2 regions of the Arthrobacter sp. K410C genome follow, and region 2 is predicted to be linked to the other one. Evidence: predicted binding sites of a transcription regulator. Region 2 holds the regulator's gene; the other holds the start of a gene.
The links. The regulator LexA, encoded in region 2, represses DNA repair genes until DNA is damaged. The targets are predictions, from matches to a motif close to TCGAACANNTGTTCGA.
Positions count from the first base shown of each region.

Region 1: a site for LexA is predicted at 1,779-1,794, ahead of AC5RU7_RS16470 (DUF6504 family protein). Genes of this name have one in related genera too.

Region 1 is NZ_JBNHFJ010000013.1:47,158-62,920, forward strand. Features, by position in the region: partial or broken gene AC5RU7_RS16450 (SOS response-associated peptidase) at 10-453, shown strand; gene AC5RU7_RS16455 (VOC family protein) at 479-901, opposite strand; gene AC5RU7_RS16460 (chorismate mutase) at 921-1,241, shown strand; gene AC5RU7_RS16465 (hypothetical protein) at 1,274-1,663, opposite strand; gene AC5RU7_RS16470 (DUF6504 family protein) at 1,823-2,161, shown strand; gene AC5RU7_RS16475 (DNA polymerase III subunit alpha) at 2,158-5,646, shown strand; gene thrS (threonine--tRNA ligase) at 5,763-7,772, shown strand; gene AC5RU7_RS16485 (HIT family protein) at 7,791-8,378, shown strand; gene pgsA (phosphatidylinositol phosphate synthase) at 8,368-8,991, shown strand; gene pdxS (pyridoxal 5'-phosphate synthase lyase subunit PdxS) at 9,134-10,060, shown strand; gene AC5RU7_RS16500 (M3 family metallopeptidase) at 10,351-12,363, opposite strand; gene AC5RU7_RS16505 (CapA family protein) at 12,449-13,741, shown strand; gene AC5RU7_RS16510 (type 1 glutamine amidotransferase) at 13,747-14,508, opposite strand; gene AC5RU7_RS16515 (MurT ligase domain-containing protein) at 14,505-15,763, opposite strand, start outside.
Region 2 is NZ_JBNHFJ010000002.1:351,286-367,048, forward strand. Features, by position in the region: gene AC5RU7_RS06550 (ATP-dependent DNA helicase) at 1-1,400, shown strand, start outside; gene lexA (transcriptional repressor LexA) at 1,474-2,208, opposite strand; gene AC5RU7_RS06560 (LysM peptidoglycan-binding domain-containing protein) at 2,646-3,059, shown strand; gene AC5RU7_RS06565 (histidinol-phosphate transaminase) at 3,173-4,291, shown strand; gene hisB (imidazoleglycerol-phosphate dehydratase HisB) at 4,355-4,981, shown strand; gene hisH (imidazole glycerol phosphate synthase subunit HisH) at 4,978-5,742, shown strand; gene AC5RU7_RS06580 (hypothetical protein) at 5,743-5,901, shown strand; gene priA (bifunctional 1-(5-phosphoribosyl)-5-((5-phosphoribosylamino)methylideneamino)imidazole-4-carboxamide isomerase/phosphoribosylanthranilate isomerase PriA) at 5,943-6,689, shown strand; gene AC5RU7_RS06590 (SseB family protein) at 6,716-7,594, shown strand; gene AC5RU7_RS06595 (MFS transporter) at 7,651-8,952, shown strand; gene AC5RU7_RS06600 (DUF1844 domain-containing protein) at 9,109-9,495, opposite strand; gene infC (translation initiation factor IF-3) at 9,884-10,891, shown strand; gene rpmI (50S ribosomal protein L35) at 11,012-11,206, shown strand; gene rplT (50S ribosomal protein L20) at 11,322-11,714, shown strand; gene AC5RU7_RS06620 (TrmH family RNA methyltransferase) at 11,776-12,684, shown strand; gene AC5RU7_RS06625 (GlsB/YeaQ/YmgE family stress response membrane protein) at 12,797-13,072, opposite strand; gene AC5RU7_RS06630 (MFS transporter) at 13,304-14,512, opposite strand; gene AC5RU7_RS06635 ((deoxy)nucleoside triphosphate pyrophosphohydrolase) at 14,677-15,126, shown strand; gene AC5RU7_RS06640 (Rv2578c family radical SAM protein) at 15,197-15,763, opposite strand, start outside.

The DNA of each region.
Region 1 (15,763 bases), on a different contig from region 2:
CCGGATAACCCGGCGGACGGTTACTACGAATGGAAGCAGGGCCCGGGGAAGACCAAACAGCCCTACTACGTGCATCCCGGGGAAAACGGGGGCCTGGTCTTTGCCGGCCTCTACGAATGGTGGAGGGACCCCTCCGTGCCGGCCGGCGAGCCCGGGCAGTGGATGCTTTCCACCTCCATCCTGACAACGGACACACCGCCCCCGGGATCAGAATCGACAGTGTTCGGGAAGCTCACTGCCCTGCATGACCGGGTTCCGCTGCCCATGGACAAGGCCACCATGCGGGCCTGGCTGGACCCGGAAGCTGATGATGCCGCCGGCTTGGTGGACCTCGTGCGGTCCGGCGTCAAGGACGTTGCTGCGGACTGGCGCGTGGAGTCGGTGGGCAAGGAAGTGGGCAACGTGCGCAACAACGGTCCGGAACTGATCAGGCCCGTAGAGGCGCTGTTCTAGGAGTCCCCGCCCCGGCGGCGTTGACTTAGACGGTGACTGAACCGTCGTCGTCCACAGCCCAGGTGGGGTTGTACGCCACTTCCCAGCGGAAACCGTCCGGGTCCGCGAAGTACCCTGTATAGCCGCCCCACGGCTGGGTGACCGGCTCGGCAACAATGGCGGCACCCGCGGCCGCCGCCTCCGCCATTACCTGGTCCACCTCCTCAACGCTCGCCAGGTTTTGGCTGAGGGTGATGCAGGGGACCGGCCCGGGGGCGCTGACGCCTGCTTCCGCCTGCATCTGCCCCGCGTCCCAGAGTGAAAGCACCAGGCCATGGTTGACCTGGATGAACACCACGTCCCCGGCAACCTCCTTGTGGACCGGCCAGCCCAGGCCATCCACGTAGAACGCCCTGGACGCTGGAACGCTGCGGACGCCCAGTGAAATGAAGTCGACTCTTGGCTGCATGCTTCGATACTGTCAGACGATGGCAACTATTCAAGGAAACGATCGGGACGCTTTGGCCGACAAAGAACAGCTCGCTGCCGTCCGGGTTGCTGTGGATGAGGTGGATGAACAGATCGTCACCCTCATCGCCCGCCGCGAACGGCTGATTCGCATCGCCGGCACCCTGAAGGGCGACGACGCGGAGGTCCGTGCGCCCGACCGCGTGGAACGGATTATCGAACACGTCCGTTCGGCCGCTGAGAAGAAGGACATTGACCCGGACATCGTGGAATCCACGTACCGGGCCATGATCTCGGGCTTCATTGAACTCGAGATGCGGGTCCACAAAGAATCCAGCTGAACCCCGCGCCAGGGCAAGAAAAAGAGGAAGCCTTACAGGGCTTCCTCTACCGGGACGCCGGACTGGAATTCCCGGCCGTCCGCCTCACTGAAGGCGGAGATGACATGCCCCTGCCCCAGCCCGTTGATGGCTGCCTTGGGAAACTGCCCGGTAATGGTGTTTTCGGAGTGCGATACACCTGACAGGTCGTAGTTCTCCTCAATGCCCTGTTCGCGGTTGAACGAGTAGAAGGCAATGGCCTCCCCGTTCATGAACTCAATGCACAGCCGCCGTTGCGACGAATAATCCGGTGTGGCCCCGACCATTCCCACGACATATGCGCCGGACCCTGGAATGGTGCCGTCGATGTCGAAGGTGGCCACGAGGGTGGAGTCCTGTGCCTTGAGGCTTGCCTGCTTGAGGAGTGCGTCTTGGGTTTCCATGGCTCCATCCTGCTCCCTGCTTTCCGCTCCGTCCACCCCCTTGTCCGGTAACGGCGGGGAAGCCCTGCGACCCCTTTCTATGCATTGGGCTGAACCGGGCGTAGACTTGAACTGTTCGAACACATATTCGAATAGGGTCAGGTTATTCCGGGAGGCGCCATGGGCATGTTCAGCGAATCCGTTGATGTCCTGTGCTCTCCTGAGGGCCAACCTGTAAGCCTTGTTTGGGCCGGCAGGTCCTACGATGTCTGTGCCGAACCAATGCGCTGGTATGAGCGCCGGCAGTGGTGGGCGGAAGACAGCAGGGCGCCTTTGGGGAGCGGTCCCGGGGTGGTGGACCATGAAATCTGGCGGGTGCAGGTATTGCCGTCCCCGGGTGGAGCCGCCGGAAGCACGGCGCACGGTGAACCACTGACCCTTGACCTTTCCCGCCATATCCGCAGTGGCCGCTGGCGGCTGGTGCGGATCCATGATGCCCTCCGGCCCAGAACAGCATGAGCTTCACGCACCTTCACGTCTCCACCGCATTCAGCGCCCACTATGGGGTTTCCTGGCCGGATGAACTGGCACAGGCTGCCGCCGCGGACGGCGCCACCGCCCTTGCCTGCACGGACCGCGACGGCCTGTATGGAACCATCAAGCACCTTAAGGCCTGCATGGCTGCCGGTTTGGATCCCATCGTCGGAGTTGACCTTGCGGTCCTTGACGACGACGGCGACCACCGTACCCAGGTGGCAGGCAGGGTGGTTGTCCTTGCCCGCGGGCACAACAACGGTGCCGGCTATCGGGCCTTGTGCCGCCTGATCTCCGATGCCCACGCACGGACAACGGGAAAAGCCGGGGGAGCGGTGCCGGTTGCCGTGACACGTGCCGAACTTGCCTCCCGGACGCTTGATCCCCAGACCCTCAAGCCGGTACTGACTGTCCTGATCGGCCCTGATTCGGATGTTGGCCGGGCAATGGGAGGCCGGCGCTATCTCCGCCCGCGTACCCTTTTTAAGCAATGGCTGGATGCCATGCCAGGCGGGACGGTGGTGGCAGAGATTGTCTCCCAGCTCAGCGCCCCGGGGTCACCATTGAGCACTGCCCACGCAGTCCGCATGCTCCGGCTTGCCGAGGAACACCACGTACCGGCGATCCTGACAAACGCAGTCCGGTACTGTGCTGCAGACGGCGCACCCACAGCTGACGTTCTTGATTCGGCAAGGACCCTGAAATCGCTTCCGGAGCTCGCCACCGAACCGCTGCTGCAACCCACCGGCCAGGGCTGGCTAAAGTCTGCTGACCAGATGCTCCTGCTCGGCAAGGAAATCATCGCTGCCGCAGGTTACGGTGCCGCTGACCTTAAGCAGCTGATGACGCAGACCGAGGCGCTCGCCGACCTGTGCCGGATTGATCCCGCTGCCGATATGGGGTGGAAGCAGCCTGTTGTGCCGGAGACAGCCGTGCTGGGGATCAGCCAGGACCCGCACCAGGAGCTGGTGGAGCGTTGCAATGCAGGGATCGGCAGGCGGTTTCCAGGCATCAGCGGGGCGGCGGAAAGAACCATGGAGTCACGGCTTGAGCATGAACTGCGTATCATCCGGAACCTCGGTTTTTCCTCCTACTTCCTGACAGTGGCAGAGGTGTCCAGGATGATCCAGGACATGGGTGTCCGGGCTGCGGCCCGCGGATCCGGCGCTTCCAGCCTTGTGAACTACCTCATCGATGTCAGCCACGTGAACCCCCTCCAGCATGACCTGATCTTCGAGCGTTTCCTCTCCCAGGACCGGGCAACCCTGCCGGACATCGACATCGACGTCGAAAGTGCCGAGCGCCATAACGTCTACCGGCGGATTTTCGAGCGGTTCGGTGCCGAGCGGGTCACGTTGATGAGCATGCAGAACGGTTACCGGGCCAGGGGAGCGGTACGCGATGCCGGTATGGCACTCGGCATGGATGACGGCGAAGTGGGTGAGATCGCCAAGCAGCTGTGGCGCTTCTCGGCCCGCAAGTTCCGTGAAGCGCTGCAGGAAAAGCCCGAACTCAAGGAGTTCGCCGGAAGGGTTGAGCAGCGCGATGCCGACGGCAACCAGCAGCTCGATCTGCTGGTGGACCTGACCGAACGCCTTGACCGGCTGCCACGCCACATCTCCATGCATCCCTGTGGGGTGATCCTCGGTGACGCCACGCTCCTGGACCGCACCCCGGTACAGCCCAGCGGACTGGGGCTGCCCATGAGCCAGTTCGACAAGCACGACATGGACCCCATGGGCATGCTGAAGCTCGATGTCCTGGGTGTGCGGATGCAAAGCGCCATGGCATTCGCGGTCCGGGAAATCATCCGGATTCATCCTTCAAAGAATGAGGTTGTTACTGCCGGCCGGCACCCTGCCGGGGCGGATGGTTCGGGACCAGCCTATATTGCTGACAACGGCCACATCGACCTCAACGCCGTGCCGCTCGATGACGAGCCCACCTACGAACTGATCCGCAGCACGCACACTTTAGGCTGCTTCCAGATCGAATCACCGGGCCAGCGCGAGCTGATCGGCAAGATGGCCCCGCGTGAATTCAACGACCTCATCATCGATATTTCGCTGTTCCGGCCCGGGCCCATGAAGTCGGATATGGTGCGGCCCTTCCTTGAACACCGGCACGGGTTTGCCCCGGAGGTCTACCCCCACCCCGACCTGAAACCGGTGCTGGCGGAAACACACGGCGTGACCGTGTTCCACGAGCAGATCCTGAGGACGTTCGACGTCATGACCGGGTGCGGCTTGGCCAAAGCGGACGAGTTCCGCAGGGCCCTGAGCAGCGAAGAAGGCGAAGCCGGCGTCGAAGATTATTTCCGAAGGAAGGCAAAAGTGAAGGGGTATTCAGCAGACGTCGTTGACAAGGTTTGGGACACCCTTAAATCCTTTGCCAGCTTCGGTTTCTGCAAAGCCCACGGTGCGGCCTTCGCTGTGCCCACCTACCAGTCAGCCTGGCTGAAAACCCACCACCCCGAGGCATTCCTTGCCGGGCTGTGGGAGCACGATCCGGGCATGTACCCCAAACGGCTGCTGGTTGCCGAGGCGAGAAGGCTGGGCATCCCTATCCTTCCTCTTGATATCAACCTCAGCAAGGCTGAGTACCGGGTGGAGCGGGTCCAGTCCGGCCCTGACGCCGGAAAACTCGGTATCCGGCTGAGCCTCAACGGTATTTACGGGCTCTCCAGGACAGAGTTGAAGAGAATCGTTGCCGGACAGCCGTACGAATCGCTGGCCGACCTCCGGGCAAGGTCGAAAATCAGCAAGCCAAACATCAAAAGGCTCGCGCAGCTGGGTGCCTTCGATTCACTGCACCGGGAGGCGGGAGGTACTGCCAACCGGGCAGACCTGGTGCAGCATCTGCAGAAGCTCCAGGCGTCCGGCAGCAGCAGGAAAGGCGTCGAGGTCCTGGAGGGACAGTTACCGCTGCCCCTTGGGGATGTTGAACTCCGGAATGTCGCCCCGGGACTGCCGGAACCAACCCTGGTGGAAAACGTCCGGGCAGAGCTTGACCTGATGGCGGTGGACGTCAGTACCCACCTGATGGACAGCCACCGGCCCCTGCTGGACAGGCTGGGCGTCACCACCGCAGACAAACTGCTGGGCCTGCGCAACGGTACGGAGGTCCTGGTGGCCGGGGTGCGTGTGGCCACCCAGACGCCTCCCATGCGGGGCGGCAGGCGGGTGGTGTTCATCAGCATCGACGACGGCACCGGCTGTGTTGACTCTGTCTTCTTCCACGAGGCCCAGGAAAAAGCTGGGATGCTCCTGTTCGGCACCCGGCTGCTCCTGATCAGGGGTACCACCCGGCGGACCGGTCCCCGGGGAATCAGTTTGAGTGCCAGCATGGCCTGGGACCTGAGCCGGACCGAAACCCTGCCGTTCCCGGATCCCGCAGCCCAGGCGCCGGACGTGCCACATCCTCTGGACGGGATCAGCAGAAGCCTCGCCATTACCGGATTCAACGGCTGACACTGCCGTGCGCCGCGTTGGTCGGCCTATCCCCGAACAGATAGCATTGACGATGGCTGGCTGTGGTCCCCGTACGCCACAAGCTATGAAGCCTGAACTTTGAATAGGAGACACCCGTGTCAGATGCCCAGCAGATCACCCTCGTCGTCGATGGCGAAGAGACCAAGGTGACTACCGGGACAACCGGTGCGGAACTCTTCTTTGAGCGCCGCGATGTAGTTGTGGCCCGCGTCAACGGCGAACTGAAGGACCTGGACCAGGAACTTCCCGAGGGCGCCGACGTCGAAGGCGTCACCATCGATTCCCCTGACGGGCTGAACGTGCTCCGCCACTCCACCGCCCACGTCATGGCCCAGGCAGTCCAGCAGTTGCGGCCGGACGCCAAGCTGGGAATCGGCCCCTACATCACCGACGGCTTCTACTTCGACTTCGATGTCGCAGAGCCGTTCACCCCCGAGGACCTCAAGACCCTCGAGAAGATGATGCAGAAGATCATCAACCAGAACCAGAAGTTCGTCCGCCGCGTGGTCAACGAGGACGAAGCCCGTGAGGCCATGAAGAACGAGCCTTACAAGCTGGAGCTGCTGGGCAAGAAGAACGACGCCGCCGAGGCCGGTGAAGGCGTGAACGTCGAGGTGGGTGCCGGTGACATCACCATCTACGACAACGTGGAGCGCAAGGACGGCACCACCGTCTGGTGCGACCTCTGCCGCGGGCCGCACCTGCCCAACACCAAGCTCATCTCCAACGCCTTTGCCCTGACCCGGTCATCCTCCGCCTACTGGCTGGGCAACCAGAAGAACCAGCAGCTGCAGCGCATCTATGGCACCGCCTGGCCCACCAAGGACGCGCTCAAGGCGTACCAGGAGCGGCTCGCCGAGGCAGAACGCCGCGACCACCGGAAGCTCGGCTCGGAACTGGACCTCTTCTCCTTCCCGGACGAGCTGGGCTCCGGCCTGCCCGTCTTCCACCCCAAGGGCGGCATCATCCGCAAGGAGATGGAGGACTACTCACGCCAGCGCCACGTCGAGGCGGGCTACGAGTTCGTCTACACGCCGCACATCACGAAAGGCCACCTCTACGAGGTTTCCGGCCACCTCGACTGGTACAAGGACGGCATGTTCCCGGCCATGCAGGTGGACGCCGAACTGAACGAGGACGGCACCGTGCGCAAGCCGGCCCAGGACTACTACCTGAAGCCGATGAACTGCCCCATGCACAACCTGATCTTCAGGTCCCGCGGCCGGTCCTACCGGGAACTGCCCCTGCGCCTGTTCGAATTCGGATCCGTTTACCGCTATGAGAAGTCCGGCGTTGTCCACGGCCTCACCCGGGTCCGCGGAATGACACAGGACGACGCCCACATCTACTGCACCCGCGAACAGATGAAGGACGAGCTCACCAAGACCCTGACATTCGTCCTGGACCTGCTCAAGGACTACGGCCTGAACGACTTTTACCTGGAGCTATCCACGAAGGACCCGGAAAAGTATGTCGGCGAAGACGCCGCCTGGGAAGAGGCCACCAGGACCCTCGCCGAGGTTGCGCAGGAGTCGGGGCTGGAACTTGTTCCGGACCCGGGCGGAGCAGCCTTCTACGGACCCAAGATCTCCGTGCAGGCGAAGGACGCCCTGGGCCGCACCTGGCAGATGTCCACCATCCAGCTGGACTTCAACCTGCCCGAGCGCTTCGAACTGGAGTTCCAGGCAGCGGACGGCAGCCGGCAGCGGCCGGTGATGATCCACCGCGCGCTCTTCGGCTCCGTGGAGCGGTTCATGGGCGTGCTGACCGAACACTACGCCGGCGCGTTCCCGGCCTGGCTGGCGCCCGTCCAGGTGGTGGGCATCCCCGTTGCGGAAGCCTTCAACGAGTACATGTTCGACGTCGTCGACCAGCTTAAGGCGGCAGGCATCCGCGCCGAGGTGGATACGTCGTCGGACCGCTTCCCGAAGAAGATTCGCACGGCCAGCAAGGACAAGATCCCGTTCGTGCTGATTGCCGGCGGGGACGACGCCGAGGCAGGTGCCGTGTCCTTCCGCTTCCGTGACGGAAGCCAGGACAACGGTGTTCCGGTGGCCGAGGCAATCAAGCGGATCACGGAAGCCGTCCGTAACCGGACCAGCTAGCGGAACGGAACCAGCAGCGTGCAGGAGAACACAGGCGCAGGGTATCCAGGGGATGCCGGCGTTACCGACGACTTTGCCCTCGCCGGTGTCCCCGACGCCTTCCAGCGCCTGTGGACTCCGCACCGCATGGCCTACATCAAGGGCGGCCAGCACCAGTTCAAGAACGAAAACGACTGCCCTTTCTGCCTGGGGCCGGGCCGCACGGACGAGGATGCGCTCATCGTCCACCGCGGCAAGACCTGCTACGTGGTGTTGAACCTCTTCCCCTACAATCCGGGGCACCTGCTGGTGTGCCCCTACCGCCACATTCCTGATTACACGGACCTGACCCTTGAGGAAACCGCTGAGTTTGCCGACCTCACGCAGACCGCCATGCGCGTGCTGCGGAAAGTGGCGAACCCCGGCGGGTTCAACCTGGGGATGAACCAGGGCGTGGTGGGCGGTGCCGGCATCGCCGCCCACCTGCACCAGCACGTGGTTCCACGCTGGGGCGGGGACGGGAACTTCTTCCCGATCATCGCCCAGACCAAGGCCATCACGCAGACCCTCGACGAGGTCCGCCAGCAGGTGGCCGACGCCTGGCCCGGGGAGACGGATGCTGAATAGGCACGCGCGCGGATTCTTCACCGCGCTGTTCACCCCGCTGGCCCGCTGGCTCCTGAGGATGGGCGTCTCGCCGGACGCCGTTACCGTCATTGGCACTGCCGGAGTTGTTGTGGGCGCACTGGTGTTCTATCCCCTGGGGCAGCTGTTCTGGGGAACACTGTTCATCACCGCATTCATCTTCTCCGACGTCCTGGACGGCATCATGGCCAGGATGCAGGATGTGAAAAGCCGGTGGGGAAACTTCCTCGACTCCACCCTGGACCGCATCGCCGACGGCGCGCTCTTTGCCGGCCTGGCCATCTGGTTCTTCACGGGCGGGGCGGATACCCCCATAGCAGTTGCTGCCATGATCTGCCTGGTCCTTGGCATGGTGGTGTCCTATGCCAGGGCCAAGGCGGAGTCCCTCGGGTTCACCGCGAACGTGGGAATCGCCGAGCGTGCGGAACGCCTGGTTTCAGTGCTGGTGGTTACCGGCCTGACCGGCGTGGGCCTGCCACCCGTGGTGCTCCTGGCCACCCTCGCGCTGCTCGCCCTGGCCAGCTTCATCACCGTTGTGCAGCGCGTGTTGTCCGTCCGCCGGCAGGCACAGGCGGAACCGACGCCCGCTGATTAAGCATGATTAAGCCGCCCGGCCCTGGTGGGACTAGTATTAGGACTGCCCGGTCAATGGATCCGGCACTATCCGTGTGTGCACAGTCCGGCACTTGCCGCCTGCACGCCCGGCGAAGGTCATCTATCTACCCATAGGGGTTTTTGTGTCTACACCTGATGTAAGCAGCGAGGCCGGTTCCTCCGCGAACAGCGTCACGGGCAGCAGCCGCGTGAAGCGTGGCATGGCCGAGATGCTCAAGGGCGGCGTCATCATGGACGTCGTCAATGTCGAACAGGCCCGCATCGCCGAAGACGCCGGTGCCGTTGCTGTCATGGCGCTCGAACGCGTGCCGGCCGACATCCGCGCCCAGGGCGGCGTGTCCCGCATGTCCGATCCCGACATGATCGACCAGATCATCGACGCCGTGTCCATCCCGGTCATGGCCAAGGCCCGGATCGGCCACTTCGTCGAAGCCCAGGTCCTGCAGTCCCTCGGCGTCGACTACATTGACGAGTCCGAGGTCCTCACCCCGGCCGACTACACCAACCACATCGACAAGTGGAACTTCACCGTTCCCTTCGTCTGCGGTGCCACCAACCTCGGTGAGGCGCTGCGCCGCATCAACGAGGGCGCGGCCATGATCCGCTCCAAGGGCGAGGCCGGCACCGGCGACGTCTCCAACGCCACCACGCACATGCGCCAGATCCGTGCCGAGTTGCTCAAGCTCGCCGCCCTGCCCGAGGACGAGCTCTACGTCGCCGCCAAGGAACTGCAGGCACCGTACGAACTGGTCAAGGAAGTAGCCTCCACCGGCAAGCTTCCCGTGGTGCTGTTCACCGCCGGCGGTATCGCCACCCCGGCCGACGCCGCGATGATGATGCAGCTCGGTGCCGACGGTGTGTTCGTCGGCTCCGGCATCTTCAAGTCCGGCAACCCTGCCCAGCGCGCGGCCGCCGTCGTCAAGGCCACCACCTTCTTCGACGATCCTGACGTCATCGCCAAGGCCTCCCGCGGCCTGGGTGAAGCCATGGTGGGTATCAACGTCGACGAGATCCCCCAGCCGCACCGCCTGGCCGAGCGCGGCTGGTAATTCTGCCTTAGCGCTTTTGGGGCGCCGGACGGCGCGATCCTCTGCGTGCTATTCCCCGCCTCCCGCTGCCGCCATACAGGCGATGGCCGGGGGCGGGGCCCCTTTTACGCACGCTGCCGGACCACACCGTCCGGCGCTGCGTGTCGCCTGGTGCCTTAATTGACGACGCCGGTTCCCCACCCTGTGCGGTGGGGGACCGGCGTCGTTCGTTTTCCTTGGAGTTTTCGTCCAGATATGGGGACTTCTGGGCGTCCCAAGTCACCATATCTGGACAAAAACTCGGGATGTTGTTACTCGAGGCCGCGGCGCTTCAGGAGGGGCTCCAGGCTGGCATCGCGGCCGCGCAGGACCCGGAAGGAGTCCAGGGGGTCGCGGCTGTTGCCGCGCGAGAGGAGCTCCTGGCGGAACCGTTCACCGTTCGCCCGGGTGAGGCCACCGTTCTCGCTGAACCAGTCCACCGTTTCGGCGTCCAGCACTTCACTCCAGATGTAGGAGTAGTAGCCGGCGGCATACCCCGCACCCGCAAAAATGTGCTGGAAATAGCCCGTCCGGTACCGCGGCGGAATCAGCGGATGGGCCATCCCCGCTGCCGCGAGGGCCTTCGCCTCGAACTCAAGCGCGTCCTCCGGGACGTTGCCCGGCTCCAGCGTGTGCCAGGCCAGGTCCAGCAGCGCCGCGCCGAGGTATTCCGTGGTGGCAAAGCCTTCACCCCAGAGCCGGGATTCTTCCAGGCGGTCCACGATGTCCTGCGGAAGCGGCTCCCCGGTGACATGGTGCCGGGCGTAGTTGGACAGCACGTCCGGCCACATGATCCACATCTCGTTGACCTGCGAGGGATACTCCACAAAGTCCCGGGGGACAGACGTGCCGGAGAACCTGGGGTACGTGACGTTGGACAGGAGCCCGTGCAGGGCGTGCCCGAACTCGTGGAACGCCGTGCGGAGCTCGTCCAGGGTCAGCAGCGTGGGTTCGCCAGTCGGCGGCTTGGAAATGTTTAGGTTGTTGATCACCACGGGGCGGGTGCCCAGCAGGCCTGACTGGTCCACAAGGGAATTCATCCACGCGCCGCCGCGCTTGGACTCCCGGCTGTAGTAGTCGCCCAGGAACAGTCCCAGCCCGCTCCCGTCCTCGTTGCGGACCTCCCAGACCCGGACGTCGGGATGGTAGCCGGCAAGGTCAGTCCGTTCCTGGAAGGTGATGCCGTACAAGGAGGTGGCGGCATGGAACACGCCGTCCACCAGCACGGTGTCCAGCTCGAAATACGGCCGGAGCGCCTGTTCGTCGACGTCGTACCTGTCCTTCCGGACCTTCGCGGAGTAGTAGGCCCAGTCCCAGGCCTCCAGCGGATGGCCCGCGACGCCGGCCAGTGCCTTTGCCTCGGCGTCGGCGTTCCGGACGGCTGCCGGCGCCAACCGGCCAAGCATGGACTGGACGGCCCCGAAGTCCGGAGCGGTCTGCCGGTCCACCACCAGTTCGGCGTAGTTGTCGTATCCCAGGAGGGACGCCTTCTCGGCCCGCAGGCCGGCCATCCGACGCGCCAGGTCAAGGACATCCAGTTCCCCGCCGCTGCTGCCCCGCGCAACCGACGCCTCAAACAGGCGGCGCCGCACGCTCCGGTCCGCCAGCGAGGCAAGGGCAGGCTGGTTTACCGGCTGGACGAGAGTAAGCAGGTACTTGCCATCGTGTCCCGCATCGCGGGCCGCTTCCGCAGCACTGGCCACATCATCTGCCGGCAGGCCCGCAAGTTCGGCAGGGCTGTCCAGCAGGAGGGCAGCCGACTTCATGCCTTCCTTGACCCTTTGGCCAAACTCCGTGCCAAGGCGGGCCAACTCGGCGTTGATTGCCCGGAGCCGCTCCTGCCCAGGCCCGTCCAGCTGGATGCCGGACTGGCGGAACTCCTTCAGGTACTCCTCCAGCAGGCGCGCCTGCTCGGGATCGTGTCCGGAGGCATCAACGGAAGCGAACCTTTCAAACAGTGCGCGGTTCAGGAAGACCTCGTCCTGGTGCGCGGAAAACCGCGGCGAAAATTCGGTTTCCAGCTCCCGGATCCGTTCGGACGCGTGGGCTGACACCAGGGTGAAGAACGGCGCCGCGGCCCGCTCCAGCAACCGCCCGGACCGTTCCATCGCCACCACCGTGTTCTCGAAATCGGCAGGCTCAGGGTTATCCACGATCACCTGGATCTCAGCGAGGTGTTCGGCTAGTCCGGCTTCGATGGCTTCGGCGTAGTGCGAATCCTCGATCGATCTGAACGGCGGGAGTCCGTAGGGGAGGAGGCTGGGAGCCAGGAGGGGGTTCATCATGGGGTAAACCTTTCACAGCAAGCCACGCTTCTCAATGTGGCAACAATGCCGTATGCAGACGGCGGCCATCCCTACAATGACGGGTATGGGGACCATAGCCGCCGGGGCGGCCGGGCGCTGGCGCGCCCGCGTCGTGGCATTGTCGTTGGCCGGAGCGCTGGGCTTGACAGGTGTGCTGGCGGGCTGCGGCCTGCTCGCTGAACAGAACGGTGCGCCGCCGCAGCCGGCCGAATCGGTCCAGGCTGGAACTGCCCAACCTGGTACGGCCGAGCAAACCGGGACGCCGCCCCCTGACTCCACACCCACACCGGCTCCCACTCCCGGGAATGGGCCGGCGTGCCCGGTGCTGAGGTGCACCTCGGTCCTGGTCACCGGCGATATGCTGGTCCACACCGAGCTGTGGCAGCAGGCGCAGCAGGATGCCGCCGCCGCCGGAAAACCCGGCCTTGATTTTGTGCCGCTGCTGGAGGGCCAGCGCCGCTACATCAGCAGGAGCGATCTTGCCATCTGCCACCAGGAAACGCCGGTGGCCGGACCGGAGGGGCCATTCTCCGCTTATCCCTCCTTCAACGTCCCGCCGCAGATCATCTCGGCTTCAAAGGCGGTGGGCTACCAGGCATGTACGACGGCGAGCAACCACACCATCGACCGCGGCACCGACGGGCTGCTGCGCACCCTCGATGCCCTGGACGCGGCGGGTCTCAAGCACACAGGCTCGTACCGCACTGAGAATGAGTCGCAGGGGATCCTGATCCTGGAAACTGCGGCCGCCAAGGTGGCTGTCATCCAGGCCACCTACGGGCTCAACGGACTCACCGCCGAGTACCCGTGGCAGGTGGACATGCTGGACGCGCCGGCCATGATCGCCAAGGCGGAAAAGGCCAGGGCCCTGGGCGCGGACATCGTCCTGGGCGCGATGCACGCCGGCGACGAGTACGCCACCGCACCGAACGCACAGCAGCAGGAGGTTGCCCACGCGCTGGCTGACAGCGGCCAGTTCAACCTGGTGTACGGGCACCACACGCACTCGGTCCTGCCGATCGAAAATTACAACGGAACCTGGATCGTCTACGGTCTGGGCAACGGGGTCACGGAACTCTCGCCCTGGTACGTGGTGAACAACGAAGGCCTGCTGGTCCGGGCACAGTTCGGCCAGGACGGTTCCGGTAAGTGGACGGTCACCGATCTCGCGTGGGCGCCGTCGGTCATTGTCCGCGATCCCTACCGCTGGTGTTCGGTGGCTTCGGACGCGCCGCAGGGTCCCTGCGCAGGGCCGGAAGCGGATGCCGCAACCCGGCAGCGCACGCAGGCAGTGGTGGAGTCAATGGGGGCAGCGGCTGCCGGAGCCCACGAGCTGCTCATCAGCCGCGAGCCGTAGGCGGTTCAGCGGGGACGCCGGGCTGCGTGTTCCCTTGCCAGCTCGGCAAACCTGTCGTCCGGGTGGCCGGGCTCGAACGTTCCATACCTGCGCTCCGCCGCCGTGCGGATCAGGAAATCGGCGATGGCCGGGTTTTTCGGCAGCAGCGAACCGTGCAGGTAGCTTGCAACGATGTTCCGGTAGCGCGCGCCCTCATGCCCGTCACTGCTGTTGTTTCCGGTCCCTTTGGCGGTGGTGCCCAGGGGACGGACACCCTCTCCCAGCGTGGTCTGGCCGCTGTGGTTTTCGTAGCCGAGGACTTCACCGAACTCGGGTGTGGAGACTTTGACGTTGCCGATCAGCCGCTCATCGGTGCCGTGGGTCTCGACGTCGAGGACGCCGATGCCGGGGATGACGGCACCAGTGCGGGTCTTGAAGAACCGTCCGAAGAGCTGGTACAGGCCGCAGATCAGCAGCATGGGCGCGCCGTCCTCCGCCAGGCCCTTCAGCTCGGGGGCCCGGTCCTGGAGGTCGTCCTGGATGATGAGCTGCCCGCTGTCCTGGCCGCCTCCGCCCACGATGATGTCCACGTCTTCCGGGAAGGGGTCGCCCACGTTGTATTCAAGCAGTTCGGGCGTGTAGCCGTGCCAGCTGATGCGCCGCTGCAGGACCAGCGCGTTGCCCCAGTCGCCGTAGATGTTCATGTCCCGCGGATAGAGCTGGACCACACGGAGGGTCCCCTTGCCCTGTCCTTCAACGGGTCCGGTGGCGGGTGTTTCGGAACTCACGAGACAACCTCCACGGTGGTGATCTTGGACAGTTCGCGGCGGATGGCCAGCATGGCGGTGTACGTGCAGAAGATCCGCTTGGGCTTGCCGGAAGCTTCCCGGATGAAGGAGGCCAGCGCCGGTGCGATCTCGGGCTGGACTGATCCGAAAGGAACCTCGTCATACTGGAGCCGCAGGGCCATGTCGTAGGCGCGGGATCCGGTGAGCTGGTCCACGCCCTCCGCATGCAGGGAATCGAACTCCACGTCCCACAGCCAGGACATGTCCCGGCCGTCGGCATAGTTGTCGTTGATGGCAATCATCGTGGCGTAACCGCCCGCCGGGAACGACTTCAGGCCGAGCCGGAAACCGCTGGGGTTCTTGACCAGTACCAGGTCCAGGGGCTGGCCGTCCACGGTGAGGCTCTCGCCGCGTCCGAAGGCCGGCGCCACCTGGGACAATGCCTCCAGCAGCGTTTCGTGGTCAGCGGTGGCGGCGCCGGCGCCGCAGATGCTCCTGGCCAGGGTCAGGGCGGCCGCTGCGTTGAAAATGTTGTAGACGCCCCGAAGCTTCATCGACGTGGTGACCGTGCCGCCGTCGTACTCGAATTCGGCGGTGTCCGCACCCACCTTGCGGAGTACGACGTCGGCTGCCGGCTTCTCCGAAAGGCCCGCCGGGGCGGGGCTTCCGGGGGCGGCGCGCATGTCGTCGTCGTTGGGGAAGGTGCCCAGCAGTGACTCGTCCAGCCCGAAGTACTTCACGTCCTGCCCGGTAAGGGTGTCGGCGATCCTTGCCACCCGCGGGTCCTCGCGGTTCAAGACCACCGTTCCGGTGGTCTTGGCGGCAATCTGCTGGAGCAACTGGGCTGTCTTGTCGATTTCGCCGAACCGGTCCAACTGGTCCCGCAGGACATTCAGGAGGAGGCAGTACCGGGGCGGGACGCTGTTGACGAAGTGGACGGCGTGGGCTTCATCGAGTTCCAGGACGGCGATATCGGCGTCGAGCCTGCCGCGCCAGTCCACCTCACCCAGCAGGGCAGCTGCAACGCCGCGCGTGAAATTGCTGCCGGTGCGGTTGGTGAAGACCCTGAGCCCCTGGCTCTCCAGCAGTTCCACCACCATCTTGGTGGTGGTGGTCTTTCCGTTGGTGCCGCTCACCACCGCAACGCCATGGGGGAGGGTGCTGAGCGTCCGCCGCATAAAGCCGGGATCGATTTTTTCGACCACCAGGCCCGGCAGGGCGGAGCCGCCGCCCCGGAGCCGGGTGGCCCGGCGGA
Region 2 (15,763 bases):
CTGCGGAATGCTTCAGCGAGCTGGCACGCCAGGACGCGGCAGAGGCCGACGTCGTGGTCACCAACCACGCCATGCTGGCTGTCAGCGCCTTCGAAGGGCTGGCCGTCCTGCCAGAGTATGACGTTGTGGTGGTGGACGAGGCCCACGAGCTGCAGGACCGGGTCACGGGAGCCGTCTCCGGCCAGCTCTCCGTGGCCATGGTCCACGCCGCCGCCTCCAGCGCGCGGAAGCACACGGCCATCACCGTGGACGCCCTCAACGCCGCCGCCGCCAACCTCGAACTGGCCCTCGCGGGCGCGCCGAACGGGCTGCTGCCCAACGGCCTGAACGACGAACAGCTGGACTGCATCGACCAGCTGCGTGAGGCCTGCCGCGCGGCGCTGTCCGATTCCAAGGGGGACAGCAGCACGACGCCCGACGGCGGGAGGCAGCTTGCGCGGTCCCGCCTGATGCTCATCCTGGAATTGTGCGAGCGGCTGCTTGCGGCCCGGGACAACAGGGAAGTGGTGTGGTTCTCGCGCGCCAGTTCCTTCGACCCCGGCCAGGGGTATTCGCAGCCCGACGAGTCCGCGCCCGTGCTGGTCAACATCGCGCCGCTGTCCGTGGCAGGCCGGCTGCGGGAGGGCCTCTTTGCCGATCACACCGTGATCCTGACATCCGCCACCCTGGCCATCGGATCAGCGTTCGAGCCCGCCGCCGGGGGTCTCGGCCTGGTGGGAGACGGCGCCCCCAGCTGGACCGGCGTGGACGTGGGCTCGCCCTTCGACTACCCGAAGCAGGGCATCCTGTACGTTGCCGGCCACCTGCCCAAACCGGGCCGGGGAGCATCGCCGGAATCGCTGGCCGAACTGGAGGCGCTCATCCGCGCATCCCGCGGCGGGGCGCTCTGCCTGTTCTCCTCACGGCGGGCCGCCGAGGAAGCAGCTGAGGCGCTTCGCCCCAAGCTCGGTGTGACAGTCCTTTGCCAGGGCGATTCCACTATGACGGCCCTGGTCAAGCAATTCGCCGACGAACCGGACACCTGCCTGTTCGGAACCATGTCCCTGTGGCAGGGAGTAGACGTCCCCGGCGGATCGTGCCGGCTGGTGGTCATCGACCGCATTCCGTTCCCGCGGCCCGACGATCCGCTCATGACGGCGCGGTCCCGTGCGGTGGCGCAGGCGGGCGGCAACGGGTTCATGTCGGTGTCCGCCACCCATGCCGCCATCCGGCTGGCCCAGGGGGCAGGCCGCCTGATCCGGTCCACCGGCGACAAGGGAGTGGTTGCGGTGCTGGATTCACGCCTTGCCACCGAGCGCTACGCCGGGTTCCTGCGGGGGGCTCTGCCCCCGTTCTGGGCCACGACGAACCGGAAGACAGCGGTAGCAGCTCTTGAGCGCCTGGCCGCGGAGGCCCACTGACAGACGGCACCCTCCCGTGAAAGGGGAAGGTGCCGTCTTTTTCGAACTATAAAGTTGTTGGTCCTGCTCTCCCTTAGAGCGAGCGCAGGACCGAGACCACTTTGCCCATGATGGTGGCGTGGTCGCCAAGAATCGGTTCGTACTGGGTGTTCTGCGGGAGCAGCCAGGTATGGCCGTCACGCTGGCGGAAGGTCTTGACCGTGGCCTCATCGTCCAGGAGCGCCGCCACGATATCGCCGTTGGCGGCATCCGCCTGGCGCCGCACCACCACCCAGTCACCGTCGCAGATGGCGGCGTCCACCATGGAATCGCCCGCCACCCGAAGCATGAACAGCTCGCCCTGTCCCACCAGCTGGCGGGGGAGCGGCATGACGTCCTCCACCAGTTGGTCGGCCAGGATGGGACCGCCGGCGGCGATCCGGCCGACCAGTGGCACCATGGCGGTGTCCACTGCGGTGGGCAGCTCCGTTACTGTGGCACCCGCGTCCTGGGGCAGCGAAACCGAAGGACCGCCGGTCTTTGCGGGTCCGCCATCCAGTGTGAGAGGCGTGAGTACCTCCATGGCCCGGGGCCGCTTCGGATCCCGCCGGAGGTAGCCCAGCTTCTCCAGTTGTGAGAGCTGGTGGGTGACGCTGGACAGGCTGGCCAGACCCACAGTGTCGCCAATTTCGCGCATCGAGGGCGGGTAGCCGTTCTCGTTGACCGAGCGCTGGATGGTTTCCAGAATTTTCTTCTGCCGCGGCGTGAGCCCCTTCGCGGCCCTTTTCGGCTGCGAGGCTGCCCTGCCCCCGGTGGCTGCTGCTGCCATATTCGCCAATGCCTTTCGGTTGCCACCGGGCTTTCCAAGGCTCCGGACTGGGTGACTTGCCCTTTTGTCAGACCCCGCTGATCAGCTTCAAGGGTGGTTGTTTCCTGTTTCAAAGCTAGGCCAGCCACTTTGCTTTTTCAAACATTTGTTCTAGCGAGTCTCGACATTGTTCGTTGATAGGTGCTAAAACTGGAGAGGCAAAAGTTCGAATATGTGTTCTAGTCAAGTGCACGGTATTCGAAAACCGTTCGAATGCGAAAGCCGGAATGTCAGTGGTGCCGGGCAGGCTGGACCTCGTAAAGCAGGGAGTCGCCAGTCCCCGCCCCCAGGCGGAGAACGCACCAAGGCATTAGAGGCACTAACAGCAGTACCGGCACTACAGGCACCACAGCACGATTTTTCCCCGGCAGCACAGGATGGTCCAGGAGGACTCAGACATGTCAGCTATATCCGCTTCGCAGGCAAACGCTCCGCAGGCCTCTGCCCGGCAGGCTTTGCAGCACGCCACGCCCGGAACCCCGGGGGGCCCGGCGCCCCTGCCTCCCCTTCGCCTGACCCGGCGGGGAAAGATCGTCCTGATCGGTATCCCGCTTGTGCTGCTGGCGGCCCTGCTGCTGTCCCTGGCAGGGTTCTTTAACTCGCCGGCCAAGGCCTCCGACACTGCTGAAGACCTCACGGTGACCCCCACGGTGACCGTTACAGTCCAGTCCGGACAGTCGTTGTGGTCCATCGCTGGAACTGTCGCCCCCGACCGTGATGCCCGGGACGTGGTTGCCGACATCGTCCAGCTGAATAACCTCCCTGCAGGGGCGGTCTTGCCCGGCCAGCAGTTGTACGTCCCCACCAGCTGAGGCAGCGTCCGCCCCAACATGCGCCGGGTGCGGCCTTGCCGCAGGCCGCACGCCCAGCGCGAACACCGGCTGTCACATTTTCCGGTCTCCGGGACGGCCACTAAACTGTTCAGGTGAATGACCAGCTAGAGCGTCTGAACCGGCTTCCCCTCCGCAGCAACCTCCGCGGGCTGACCCCCTACGGGGCGCCCCAGCTGGATGTCCCCATCCTCCTGAACGTCAACGAAAACTCGCACGGCGTTCCGGCTGACGTCAGGGCCGCCATCACCGCAGCCGTGGCCGAGGCCGCCACCAGCCTCAACCGGTATCCGGACAGGGAGTTCACCGAGCTCCGCCGGGCGCTGGCAGAGTATCTGGGCCACGGACTGGACGAGTCCAACCTGTGGGCCGCCAACGGTTCCAATGAAGTGCTCCAGCAGATCCTCCAGGCTTTCGGTGGTCCCGGCCGCACAGCGCTTGGCTTCCCGCCCACCTATTCCATGTATCCGCTGCTGGCCAGCGGAACGGACACCGGATACATCAAGGGCGAACGCGCCGGCGATTACGGGCTGAGCGCCGAATCCGCGGCCCGCCAGGTGAAGGAACTCCAGCCCAACATCGTCTTCCTCTGCTCACCCAACAACCCCACCGGCACCGGTCTCGAGCTGGATGTGGTGGAAGCCGTTTACGAGGCCGGAGCAGCAAGCCAAACCATCGTCATTGTGGACGAGGCCTACCACGAGTTCGCCCACGACGGCACCCCCAGCGCATTGACCCTCCTGCCCGGACGGGAGCGGCTGATCGTTTCCCGCACCATGAGCAAGGCGTTTGCCCTCGCGGGTGCACGACTCGGCTACATGGCGGCAGCCCCCGAAGTCACGGATGCCCTGCGCCTGGTCCGCCTGCCTTACCACCTGTCCGCCGTCACGCAGGCAACAGCCCTGGCGGCCCTGCAGCACCGCGAAGCCCTCATGGCCGACGTCGAAGACATCAAGAAGCAGCGCGACCGCATCGTCACCGAACTGACGCGGCTGGGACTCAAGCCCGCAGCCTCGGACTCCAACTTCGTCTTCTTCGGCGGCCTGGAGAACCCCCGCCAGGTCTGGCAGGAGCTGCTGGATGCCGGCGTGCTGATCCGCGACGTCGGGATCCCCGGCCACCTCCGCGTCACGGCAGGAACTGAGAGCGAAACCACAGCATTCCTCACCGCCCTGGAAAGCATCCTTGCCAGTCAGGCCGCGCTTCCCGCCTAGACTTGAAGTACCGGCGCTGGACGCCGTGCCACACTCCTTCTCCCGCAAAAAGGACACCTGACCATGAGTTCCACCGGATCGAACACGGCCGCGGCCCGGACCGCGCGCATGGAGCGCGCCACCAGTGAGTCGTCCGTGCTCGTGGAGATAAACCTCGACGGTACCGGCGTCTCGGACATCGACACGTCCGTGCCCTTCTACGACCACATGCTCACGGCGCTCTGCAAGCACTCGCTCATCGACATGACGGTCAAGGCCACCGGGGACATCCACATCGATGTCCACCACACCGTGGAAGACGTGGCCATCACGTTCGGTGAGGTGCTGCGCACGGCGCTGGGGAACAAGGCGGGGATCCGCCGGTTCGGCGAAGCCACCGTTCCCCTTGACGAGGCACTGGCCCACGCGGTCGTGGACGTGTCAGGCCGGCCCTACCTTGTGCACGGCGGCGAGCCTGCGGGCCAGGAGTACCACCTGATCGGCGGCCACTTCACTGGCTCCCTGACCCGCCACGTCTTCGAGGCGATCACCCTGCACGCCGGCATCTGCCTGCACATGAACGTCATCGCTGGCCGCGACCCGCACCACATCGTGGAGGCCCAGTTCAAGGCGTTCGCGCGCGCCCTGCGGGCAGCCGTGGAACCGGACCCCCGGGTGGAAGGCATCCCCTCCACCAAGGGTGCCCTGTGAGCGGCCAGGTCCTGAAGGACGGCGCAATTATCGATCCGTCCGCCAGCCGGAAGCTGCCTTCCCCTGAAGGAAAGCCCACCGTCACGGTGCTGGACTACGGTTCGGGGAACGTCCGCTCGGCCGTGCGTGCTTTGGAACGGGCCGGCGCCGAGGTAGTGCTCAGCGCCAAGCCCGAGGACGTCCTGAACGCTGACGGCCTGGTGGTCCCCGGCGTCGGCGCCTTCGAAACCGTCATGCGCGAACTGAAGGCCGTCGACGGCATCCGCCTCATCGGACGCCGGGTTGCCGGGGGCAAGCCCGTCCTCGGTATCTGCGTCGGCCTCCAGGTGCTCTTCGAGGCAGGCGTGGAACACGGCACGGAGGCAGAAGGCATCGGGGAGTGGCCCGGCAAGGTGGAACTCCTGCCCGCCGATGTGGTGCCGCACATGGGCTGGAACACCGTCAAGGTACCGGAAGGCTCGAAGCTCTTTGCCGGCGTCGAGAACGAACGCTTCTACTTCGTGCATTCCTACGGTGTGCAGCAATGGAACTTCGACGTCATCCAGCCGCGCATGGCGCCGCCCCTGGTCACCTGGTCCGAGCATGGTGCCCCGTTCATCGCCGCCGTCGAAAACGGCCCGCTTTGCGCCACGCAGTTCCACCCCGAGAAGTCAGGGGATGCCGGCGCACGCCTGCTGCGGAACTGGGTGGAGGCCCTGCACCGGCCCGCGGCCCAGCCTGCCTCCGGCAGCCAGCCGGACCCGGCCGGCGGTCCCGCCTAGATGTGGTCCATTGTCCTGATGGGGCTGGCCGGCCTGCTGGTAGGCGGAGCCCTGTCCTTCCGGCAGCAGCACAAGCCGCTGTGGACACAGATATCGTTCTACGTCCTGGCGGGCATGTCCCTGCTGGCCGCCTACCTGCTGACGCTGCCGGCAACCTGAACGCGCCCCGCCAACCCCCGCACCCAACCCTGAGGAAGAACATGACCACCGCAAACGATCTGCCGGTCCTTGAACTGCTGCCCGCCGTCGACGTCGTGAACGGGCAGGCCGTCCGGCTGGTCCAGGGGGAAGCGGGCAGCGAGACGAGTTACGGCACACCGCTGGAGGCCGCCACCAACTGGCAGCAGCAGGGTGCCGAATGGGTGCACCTGGTGGACCTGGACGCGGCCTTTGGCCGGGGGTCCAACGCCGAGCTGCTGCGGGAAGTGGTAGGCCGGCTGGACATCAAGGTGGAACTCTCCGGCGGTCTGCGCGACGACGAATCCCTTGAGGCCGCCCTTGGCCTCGGCGTAGCCCGCGTCAACCTCGGCACCGCCGCGCTGGAAAATCCTGAATGGACCCGGCGGGTCATTGAGCGCTTCGGCGACAAGATCGCCGTCGGCCTTGACGTCCGCGGAACCACCCTCGCAGGGCGTGGCTGGACCAAGGAAGGCGGGGACCTCTGGGAGGTCCTGGACCGGCTCGAGGACGCCGGCTGCGCAAGGTATGTCGTCACGGACGTCACCAAGGATGGAACGCTGCAGGGCCCCAACGTGGAACTGCTGCGCCAGATGGTGGAGAAGACGGGGAAGCCTGTGGTGGCCTCCGGCGGCATCTCCAGCCTGGACGACCTGAAGGTGCTGCGCTCCCTGGTTCCCCTCGGCGTCGAAGGCGCCATTGTGGGCAAGGCACTCTACGCGGGCGCCTTCACGCTGCCCGAAGCCCTCGACGTCGCCGGCCGCCGCTAGGCCGCGGACAGCACGGAAGCAGCCGTATGGCCAGCGAACCAGGGACACCCCCGCCACGCCAACTGCCCGGGCACATTGCTGCCGCGCTGGCGGGCGCCGGGGGAGCAACGGATTCGGCAGGCAGGCCGTGGGCCGGCCGCAGCCTCGCCGGTGACGACGCGAAGATCCACAACTTCGAGGACGACGACGGAACGGCCGACGCCGGCTACCTCACCGCGGTGGCCGACCTCCGGGCAGGCACGGGCAGCGAATCGTCCGTCGTCGCATCCCTCGCCACGGCACGCGTCTTCATCCCCATCGTGGCCCAGCTGGCCGAAGAGGAAGAGTCGTCCCATGGCCTGCAGGCCGACAAGCAGGCGGACATGGCCCTGGTCACGCTGAAAGCCGCGGACGGCAGGACCGCCATGCCCGCCTTTACGTCGGCCGCGGCGCTTTCCGCCTGGCACCCCGAGGCCCGCCCCGTCGCCGTCTATGCCGCTCGTGCGGCACTGTCCGCAGTGGCCGAGGGCGCGGAACTCCTGGTGCTGGACCCGGGCGCCGACGTAACTTTCGTGGTCCGCCGGCCCGCAGTCTGGGCCCTTGCCCAGCAGCAGGACTGGGTTCCCTCGTACCTGGACGCGGGCCTTGCCGAAGAAATGGGACGGGCGGCAGGCAGCTTCCCTGCAGTCCGCCGGATCGAATTGCTGCCCGGCAGGGGAGTGGCGGCGCGAGCGGCTGACGGGACAGCCATTCCGGGCGGCGGAGCCGGACCCGAACTGCAGGTGGTCCTCTACCTCGAAGACGGCCTTGACGCTGCCGGCGTCCAGCAGCTGGTGGCCGGACTCCAGGCGGAGTGGTCGCGGAATGTATTGTTTGGGGAGCGCGTCGACTCAATCGAGATCAAGCTGCGGCGCGCAGCAGAGTAGCCGGCAGCCAGGCGGGATGATCCCCGGTCCGCTGCGGCAGACGTAAGGACCACCTCGTGAATTTCGCCCTCTACCGGGAGCTGCTGGCCGTCCGGCCCATCCGGAGGCTGCTCCTCGTGGGCATGATTGCCCGGATACCCCACTCGGCCGCCGGCGTGCTGCTGACCCTCCATATCGTCCTGACGCTCGGGCAGGGGTACGCTGCCGCCGGTGCCGCGGCCGCGGTCATGACCATCGGAATCGCCCTGGGCGCCCCTTGGCGTGGCCGCAGGGTGGACACCGCCGGGCTGCGTAAAGCTCTGGTCCCGTCCGTCATCTCCGAGGCAGTGATCTGGTCCATCGTCCCTCACGTGTCCTACCAGTGGCTCCTCCCGCTGGTCTTCGTGGGCGGCCTGCTGACCCTTCCCATCTTCAGCGTGGTGCGCCAGTCCCTCGGCGTGCTGGCCGACGGCGACCAGCGGCGAACCGCCTACGCCCTTGACGCGATCACCACCGAAATGGTGTTCATGATTGGACCGGCCGCCGGTGCGGTGGTCGCCACCGGCGGCTTCACCACGGCCGGCCTGACGGTCGTGGGCCTGGCGACGTCGCTGGCGGGGCTTTTCCTGATCTGGTTCAACCCGCCCACCCGCAGCCCGGAACAGGCACCAGGACAAAAGGAAGAGAGCGAGGCTGACCAGCGCCATGCAGCAGAGGCTGCCATGGTGGCCGCTGCCCCGGCCCACCTGCAGGAAGCGGCCGCCGAACTGGGTCCTGCCGCCTCGCGGGCGCCGTCCGGCCTCCGCGGCAAGGTCAGCCACAACTTCGCCTGGTTCACGGCAACCGTGGCTGCGCTTTTCGCCGTCGCCGCGGGCGCCGGAATGGTCCTCAGCGGCACCGACGTCGGCATCGTGGCAGCCCTGGAAACAGGGGGCCGGCAGAGCGAGATCGGCATCGTCTTCCTGTTCTGGTGCGCGGCCTCGGTGGTGGGAGGGCTGTTGTACGGTGCCATGCACCGGCCGGTGCCACCGATCCTCCTGCTGCTCGGCATGGCCGCCCTCACCATCCCCATGGGGTTTGCCTCGGACACCTGGACGCTGGCACTGCTGTCCGTCCTGCCGGGGCTTCTGTGCGCTCCGGTGCTGTCCGCGGCCTCGGAGAAGGTGGCGGACCTCGTTTCCGAGGAACGCCGCGGCGAGGCAATGGGCTGGTACGGCTCAGCCCTCACCGCGGGCGTCGCGCTCGGCTCGCCGCTCGCCGGGGTGTTCATCGACGTTATGGGCTCCTCCGGCGGCTTCGTGTCCGTGGGAGTCGCCGGCGTGGTCCTCTGCCTGGTGGGCCTGGTCCTCCAGCTGCGCCGCCGGAAGGCTGCGGCCTGAGCCGCCCCCTATTTCTCCCCCCGGGTTTTTGTCCAGATATGGTGATTTCCGGGGCCTGCAGGTCGACTTATCTGGACGAAAACTCCTGGGAACGACGACGGCGGGCCGGCCCCGGAAGGTCGGCCCGCCGTCGCGGTTTGCCGGGAGTGTGCTGCCTTAGTTGACGGCCCCCGTGTACTTCTCGCCCGGACCCTTGCCCGGGGCATCCGGGATCAGGGACTCTTCGCGGAAAGCAAGCTGGAGCGAGCGCAGCCCGTCGCGCAAGGGTCCTGCGTGCTGCGAACCGATCTCCGGTGCAGCGGCAGTCACCAGGCCCGCCAGGGCAGTGATCAGCTTGCGCGCCTCGTCCAGGTCCTTCAGCTCCGCGGCGTTTTCCTCGGCGGCAAGGCCAAGCTTGACCGCGGCGGCGCTCATCAGGTGGACAGCGGCGGTGGTGATGACCTCGATGGCCGGCACTTCGGAAATATCCCGGATCTGTTGGGAGACATCGGCGCCGGAGCCGGCGGAGTCGAAAACGTATGAATTACTGTCTGGCGTGCTCATACTGGTAAGCTTGACACAGACCAACTGGATGTCGTTATTTCAAAGACCAGGTTCCCACCGGCGCTTTCCGGCGCTGACGGGAATTTTTTCTGTAGAATGGCATGCAGTTTGCAAGCGGAGTTCTCTCCCACCCGCGTCAGCCGCTGTTCCAAAGGTTCACCAGAACACTTCCGGAACTCAAGGTTGCCGGGTACTGGTTGGGCATGGCCCCGGTGGACGCCGGAACCATGCATGCGGTCCCCTTGTGGGGCTTGCATGTACCAGCCGCCAAGAGGCCTTCGATTGCTCCGGCAATTGGGGGCCTTCTCTATTTGCCGGATTCCACAACAAAAACAGGAGCTTTAACATTAGCGAGCCAAGAATCAATGAGCGTATCCGCGTCCCCGAGGTGCGGCTGGTCGGCCCTGCAGGTGAACAGGTAGGCATCGTCCGTATCGAGGATGCCCTGCGTCTGGCTGCCGAGTCCGACCTTGATCTCGTTGAAGTTGCACCTCAGGCGAAGCCTCCGGTGTGCAAGCTGATGGACTTCGGCAAGTACAAGTACGAGGCCGCGGTCAAGGCACGTGAAGCCCGGAAGAACCAGACGAACACCGTTCTGAAGGAAATCCGTTTCCGCCTGAAGATCGACACCCACGACTACGAGACCAAGCGCGGACACGCATTGCGCTTCCTCGGTGCCGGGGACAAGGTCAAAGCCATGATTCAGTTCCGTGGCCGCGAGCAGCAGCGCCCGGAAATGGGTATCCGCCTGCTCCAGCGCTTTGCCGACGACGTCGCCGAGGTCGGCGTAGTCGAGTCCAGCCCCCGCATCGACGGCCGGAACATGGTCATGGTGGTCGGCCCGCTGAAGAACAAGGCTGAAGCCAAGGCCGAGGCGCGCCGCGCAACGCAGCGTGCGGAAGCGAAGGCGCAGAACGAAGCCAAGGCAGCCGGCCGGATCGACGTTTCCGGCCAGGACCAGGCACCCATGACGCAGTCACTGGCCGACCTGCTGCCTGAAGGTTTCACGACGTCGACTGAAGCGGAAGCACCCGCCGAAGCTCCGGAGCAGACGCTGGCCCCCGCCGTCGAGCCTGCAGCCGCAGCCGAAGCACCCGCGGAAACTCCGGAAGCACCCCAGGAGGAGGCCCCCAAGCAGGAGGCCCCCAAGCAGGAGGCTCCGAAGCAGGAAGCCCCCAAGCAGGAGGCTCCGAAGCGGGAAGCCCCCAAGGCTGCCGTGCCGGCTCCCAAGCCGGCAGCAACGGAAAAGTCTGAGGCTGCTCCGGCGGCTGCGGCTCCCAAACCGGCAGCTGTTCCTGCGCCGCCGAAGCCGGTGGCCAGGCCTGCGGCGCCGAAGCCTGCTGCACGCCCTGCCCCCAAGGCAGTGCCGAAGCCGGCTGGCAAGAAGACCACTTAGTTCACAGCTGCCGTAGGTTCCGCCCGACGGCCGACACCAACCAGCATGCCGCCCTTCACAGGGCGGCTGCGTGATAGAGCTGCAGGCATAGCCTGCGGAAACGTAAGGAGATCGGTTCCCATGCCGAAGATGAAGACCCACAGTGGTGCTAAGAAGCGCTTCAAGCTGACCGGCAGCGGCAAGCTGCGCCGCCAGCAGGCTAACCGCCGCCACTACCTGGAGCACAAGTCCAGCCGTCTGACCCGCCGCCTTGCCGGCGACAAGATCGTCTTCAAGGGTGACGCCAAGGTCATCCGGAAGATGCTCGGCATCTAATTTCCAAGTTCTTTGGCTGGCACTGACTGGTGCCGGCCACCTGTAAAAAAGCCTTCTCAGGCCGCCGGAACTCCGGCAGTAGATGCTTGGGATCAGATTTTGAAGGAGTACGCACGTGGCACGTGTGAAGAGGGCGGTCAACGCCCACAAGAAGCGCCGGGTTGTCCTTGAACGGGCGAAGGGCTACCGCGGACAGCGGTCGCGCCTCTACCGCAAGGCCAAAGAGCAGCTGCTGCACTCGTTTGTGTACAGCTACGGCGACCGCAAGAAGAAGAAGGGCGACTTCCGCCGCCTCTGGATCCAGCGCATCAACGCTGCCTCCCGTGCGAACGGCCTGACCTACAACCGCCTGATCCAGGGCCTGAAGGCTGCTGAGGTTGAGGTTGATCGCCGCATGCTTGCAGAGCTGGCTGTCTCCGACGCCAACGCTTTCGCTGCGCTGGTCCAGGTCGCCAAGGACTCGCTGCCGGCCGACACCTCCGCCAAGAAGGTTGTTGCTGCTAAGTAGCAGTCCTCCCCGCCTCAGGGGCAGTTCAGGAACCGGTGGCAGCAGCCACTAGAGTTCTTCTATGAACAAAACCGGGCGCCCGCAAGACTTTCCACTGTCCAACCCCCGAGCTGATCGGGTCAGGGACGTGGCAAAGCTTGCAGGGCGCCCGGCCCGTTTAAAGCGTGGGCACTTCCTGGCCGAGGGGCCGCAGGCCGTGCGCGAGGCGTTGAAACTGCACCAGGAGCGCCTTGCCGCAGGAGCCCCTGGCGTGGTCTCCGAGGTGTTCGCCAGCGAGGCATGTCTGGACCGCTTTCCGGAATTCGAGGAGCTGGCCGCGGGAACCAACGCCCGTCTCGCCACGGACGAGGTCCTTGCCGCGATGGCGGACACTGTCAACCCGCAGGGCATCATCGCCGTGTGCCGCTTCCTGGACGTGGCACTGGAAGACGTGCTCGACGCCGGGCCCCGCCTGATCGCCGTGCTCTGCCAGGTCCGCGACCCGGGGAACGCTGGAACAGTCCTGCGGGCGGCCGACTCGGCCGGTGCCGACGCAGTTGTCCTCACCGCTTCCAGCGTGGACATCTACAATCCCAAGGCCGTCCGCTCGACAGCCGGTTCCCTGTTCCATCTGCCGGTGGTGCTGGGGGCGGATGCTGCAGCAGTTGCTGCGGCCTGCAAGGCCAGGGGGATCGGCATCCTGGCTGCTGACGGTTATGGCACTCTGAACCTGGACGCGCTGCAGGACGAGAACGCCAGGCGCAGGCTTACCGGTGCCGGTCCGGAATCCGCGTACGACCTTGCTGCACCCACCGCCTGGTTGTTCGGCAACGAAGCGCAGGGACTCTCCCCGGACGAGCTGGCACTGGCTGACCACCGGGTTGCCGTTCCCGTTTACGGTGCTGCGGAAAGCCTTAACCTGGGCACCGCCGCCACAGTGTGCCTCTACGCGAGTGCGCGTTCACAGCAGCCGGCCGCAGTCACCACCTGACGTTCGGGGTCCCCACCTGATCCTGGTGCTTTGGGGGCATGCCGGGCACAAGTAAAGGCCCCGGAAACGTCCGGGGCCCTTGGTGCCAATGAACTTCACTTGACGGGACGCATCAGGGTGCGCGGGTGGCCTTCCCGCGTCCGGTGATGGCCCCGTAGATGCCGGCAACAACAAGGCCGCCGACGATAGCGAGAATCCAGGTGCCGAGGTCAAAGAAGGCCAGATCGCCCCGGTTGAACACGAGGCTGCCGATCCAGCCGCCAACGATGGCGCCCACAACGCCCAGTACCAGGCTGGTGACCCAACCGCCGCCGACCCGTCCGGGCATGACCGCCTTGACGATGGCACCTACGATGAGGCCGAGAATAATCCAAGCAAGAAAACCCATGTCTCCTCCTTACGGTTACCGGGATTTAATCGTCCCGATGAGCCTCAAGCTAACATAACGGCCCCTTGATGTCAGCAGGATTAGGGCCACTTCCGGCGCCCGCTTGAATCTGCCCTACGGGCGCCGGGAGTCCATTGGAGCCCGTTCATGGGGCACGGGGTGGAGGCTGTTCCGTGACCTTGCCAGTGGGGCCAGGATTGTGGGGAGTTCCCTTTCGGTTACGGCCGGGGCTCAGGCAGGCAAGGGCTTCCGGCGTTCCAGCATGCCGCTGAGAATGGCGACGCCGAGTCCCAGGATGGCGAGGACGGCACCAACCAGGGCCGGTGCCACGTAGCCCCAGCCCAGCGCGATGACCAGTCCGCCCAGGAAGGCACCCAGGGCATTGGCGACGTTCAGGGCGGCGTGGTTCAGGGACGACGCCAGCGAGGGGGCATCCGGGGATGCGTCCAGCAGCCGGGTCTGCAGGGCGGGGATCAGCATGGACCCGGACGCGCCCACCACGAACACCATGGCAAAGGCCGACCAAGGCCAGTGTGCGGCCACCGCATAGACCACCAGTGCCACTGAGATGGCGGGCAGCACCTTGTAGAGGGTTCCCATGACCGACTTGTCAGCGATCCGCCCGCCCACGATGTTTCCAGCCACCATGCCAAGCCCGTAGAGCGCCACCACCAAGGGAATCAGGGAGGACGGGATCCCGGCAACCAGGGTCATGGTGTGCGCAATGTACGTGTAGGTGGCAAAGAAGCCGCCGAATCCCACCACACCAATCAGGATGGCCAGCCACACCTGGAGCCGCTTCAGCGCACCGAGTTCCCGGATGATACTCGCGTCGGGGTGGGCGGCTTGGAACGGGACGAAGCGCCACATCAGGGCCAACGTCAGCAGCCCGATGAAGCCCACCAGGACAAAGAGCAGCCGCCAGCCGTAGGTCTGGCCCAACCAGGTGGCGAACGGCACGCCAACCACATTGGAAATGCTCAACCCCGCCATCACCATGGAGATGGCCCAGCCGCGCCTGGTGGGCGGAACCAGGGAGGCGGCGATGACCGCCGCCACGCCGAAAAAGGCGCCATGGGGCAGGCCGGCAGCGAAGCGGGACACCAGCATGGTCCCGTAGTCCGGTGCCAGGAAGGAGGTCAGGTTCGCCACGGTGAAGAACAGCATCAGGCCGAGGGCAAGATGCTTGCGAGGAAGCCTGGCACCCACGGCGGCGAGCAGGGGCGCCCCCACCACCACGCCCAGCGCGTAGGCGGAGATGAGGTGCCCGGCCTCGGGGGTGCTGATGCCCAGGCCCTGTTCCACTTCCTTCAGCAGGCCCATCATGGTGAATTCGGTGACGCCGATGCCCACGCCGCCCATGGCAAGGGCAATGATGGCCATGGCCAGGTTGGGGGAGGTGGTGGGGGCTGCCGTGGACGTGGAGAGGGCGCTGCTCATATGCCTGCTTTTCGAAAGGGGTTGCTGACGGAACTGGTGCTGCCACGGCGGTGGGGCGGGAAGGACGGGGTCCGAAGGCGGAAACCCTGGAGGGGGAAGCTGTATTCCCCGTCCCGGCAGGGAGGGACTCCGGGTGCTCCCATTGTCCCCCATAGAATGGGGCGGTGACTGAACTGATACGGGTTGTGGGCGGAGCCATCGTGGACAGCCTGGCTGAACCGGCGATGCTGCTGGTGGCGCGGCGAAGCGCGCCCGAAAGCCTTGCGGGCATGTGGGAATTCCCCGGCGGCAAGGTGGAGCCGGGCGAGGACGCCGAGACGGCACTCGTGCGGGAACTGCTCGAGGAGCTGGGCGTGGGGGTCAGGCTGGGCAACGAGTTGCCCGCCGCAGATACCGGCGGCTGGCCGCTGAATGAGCGCGCCGCCATGCGGGTGTGGTTCGCGGAGGTCACCCGTGGAGAACCCCGGCCCCTGGAAGACCACGATGAACTTCGCTGGGTACCGCTTGCCGATCCTGCCGCCGTGCTTGGCCTGCCCTGGATCCCCGCGGACTTCCCGATTGTCCGCGCGCTGCTCGACAAGGTGTCAGTGCCTGCCGGCGGGAGCCGGAACTAGCACGCGCACACTCTGGGCCGCCAACTTGTGCAACACCGGGAAACGCGCGGCACCCGGGGATTGGGCAGGCCTAGAAAAGGGTTGGCTGCCCGGCTTGTCCGCCGGGCCGGACGGGTCCCGCCGCCGGGCTTCCTGAAGCTTCCGGAATGATGCCTGCCGGATACTCCGCTTCCTCTCCACGGGGATCGTCCAGGTCCCGGTGGCTGAATCCGGAGGAATGCGTGAACCCGTGCCTGGCCTTGAAATAGCGGACCTTGGCGGCAAGCCAGCCCCGGTACTCCTTGGAGGCATAGGATCCGGCGCCGTACAGCTGACGGTAGCGGGTCACCAGTTCGGGATGGTTTGCGGCAAGCCACTTCAGGAACCATTCTCGGGTACCGGGCTTCAAGTACAGGGCTCCGGCCGTCACGCCCGTTGCGCCTGCCGCCGCCAGCGAGGCGAAGAGCGCGTCCAGCGCTTCGTCGCTGTCCGAAAGCCAGGGAAGGATAGGCATGGCCATCACCCCGCAGGGAAGGCCGGCCTCGCGAAGACGGCTCACCAGCTTGAGCCGTGCACGCGGCCCCGGGGTTCCCGGCTCGATCGCTTCGGAAAGGGCCTCGTTGGTCATGGCCAGCGAAATTCCGAGCCCCACCGGAAC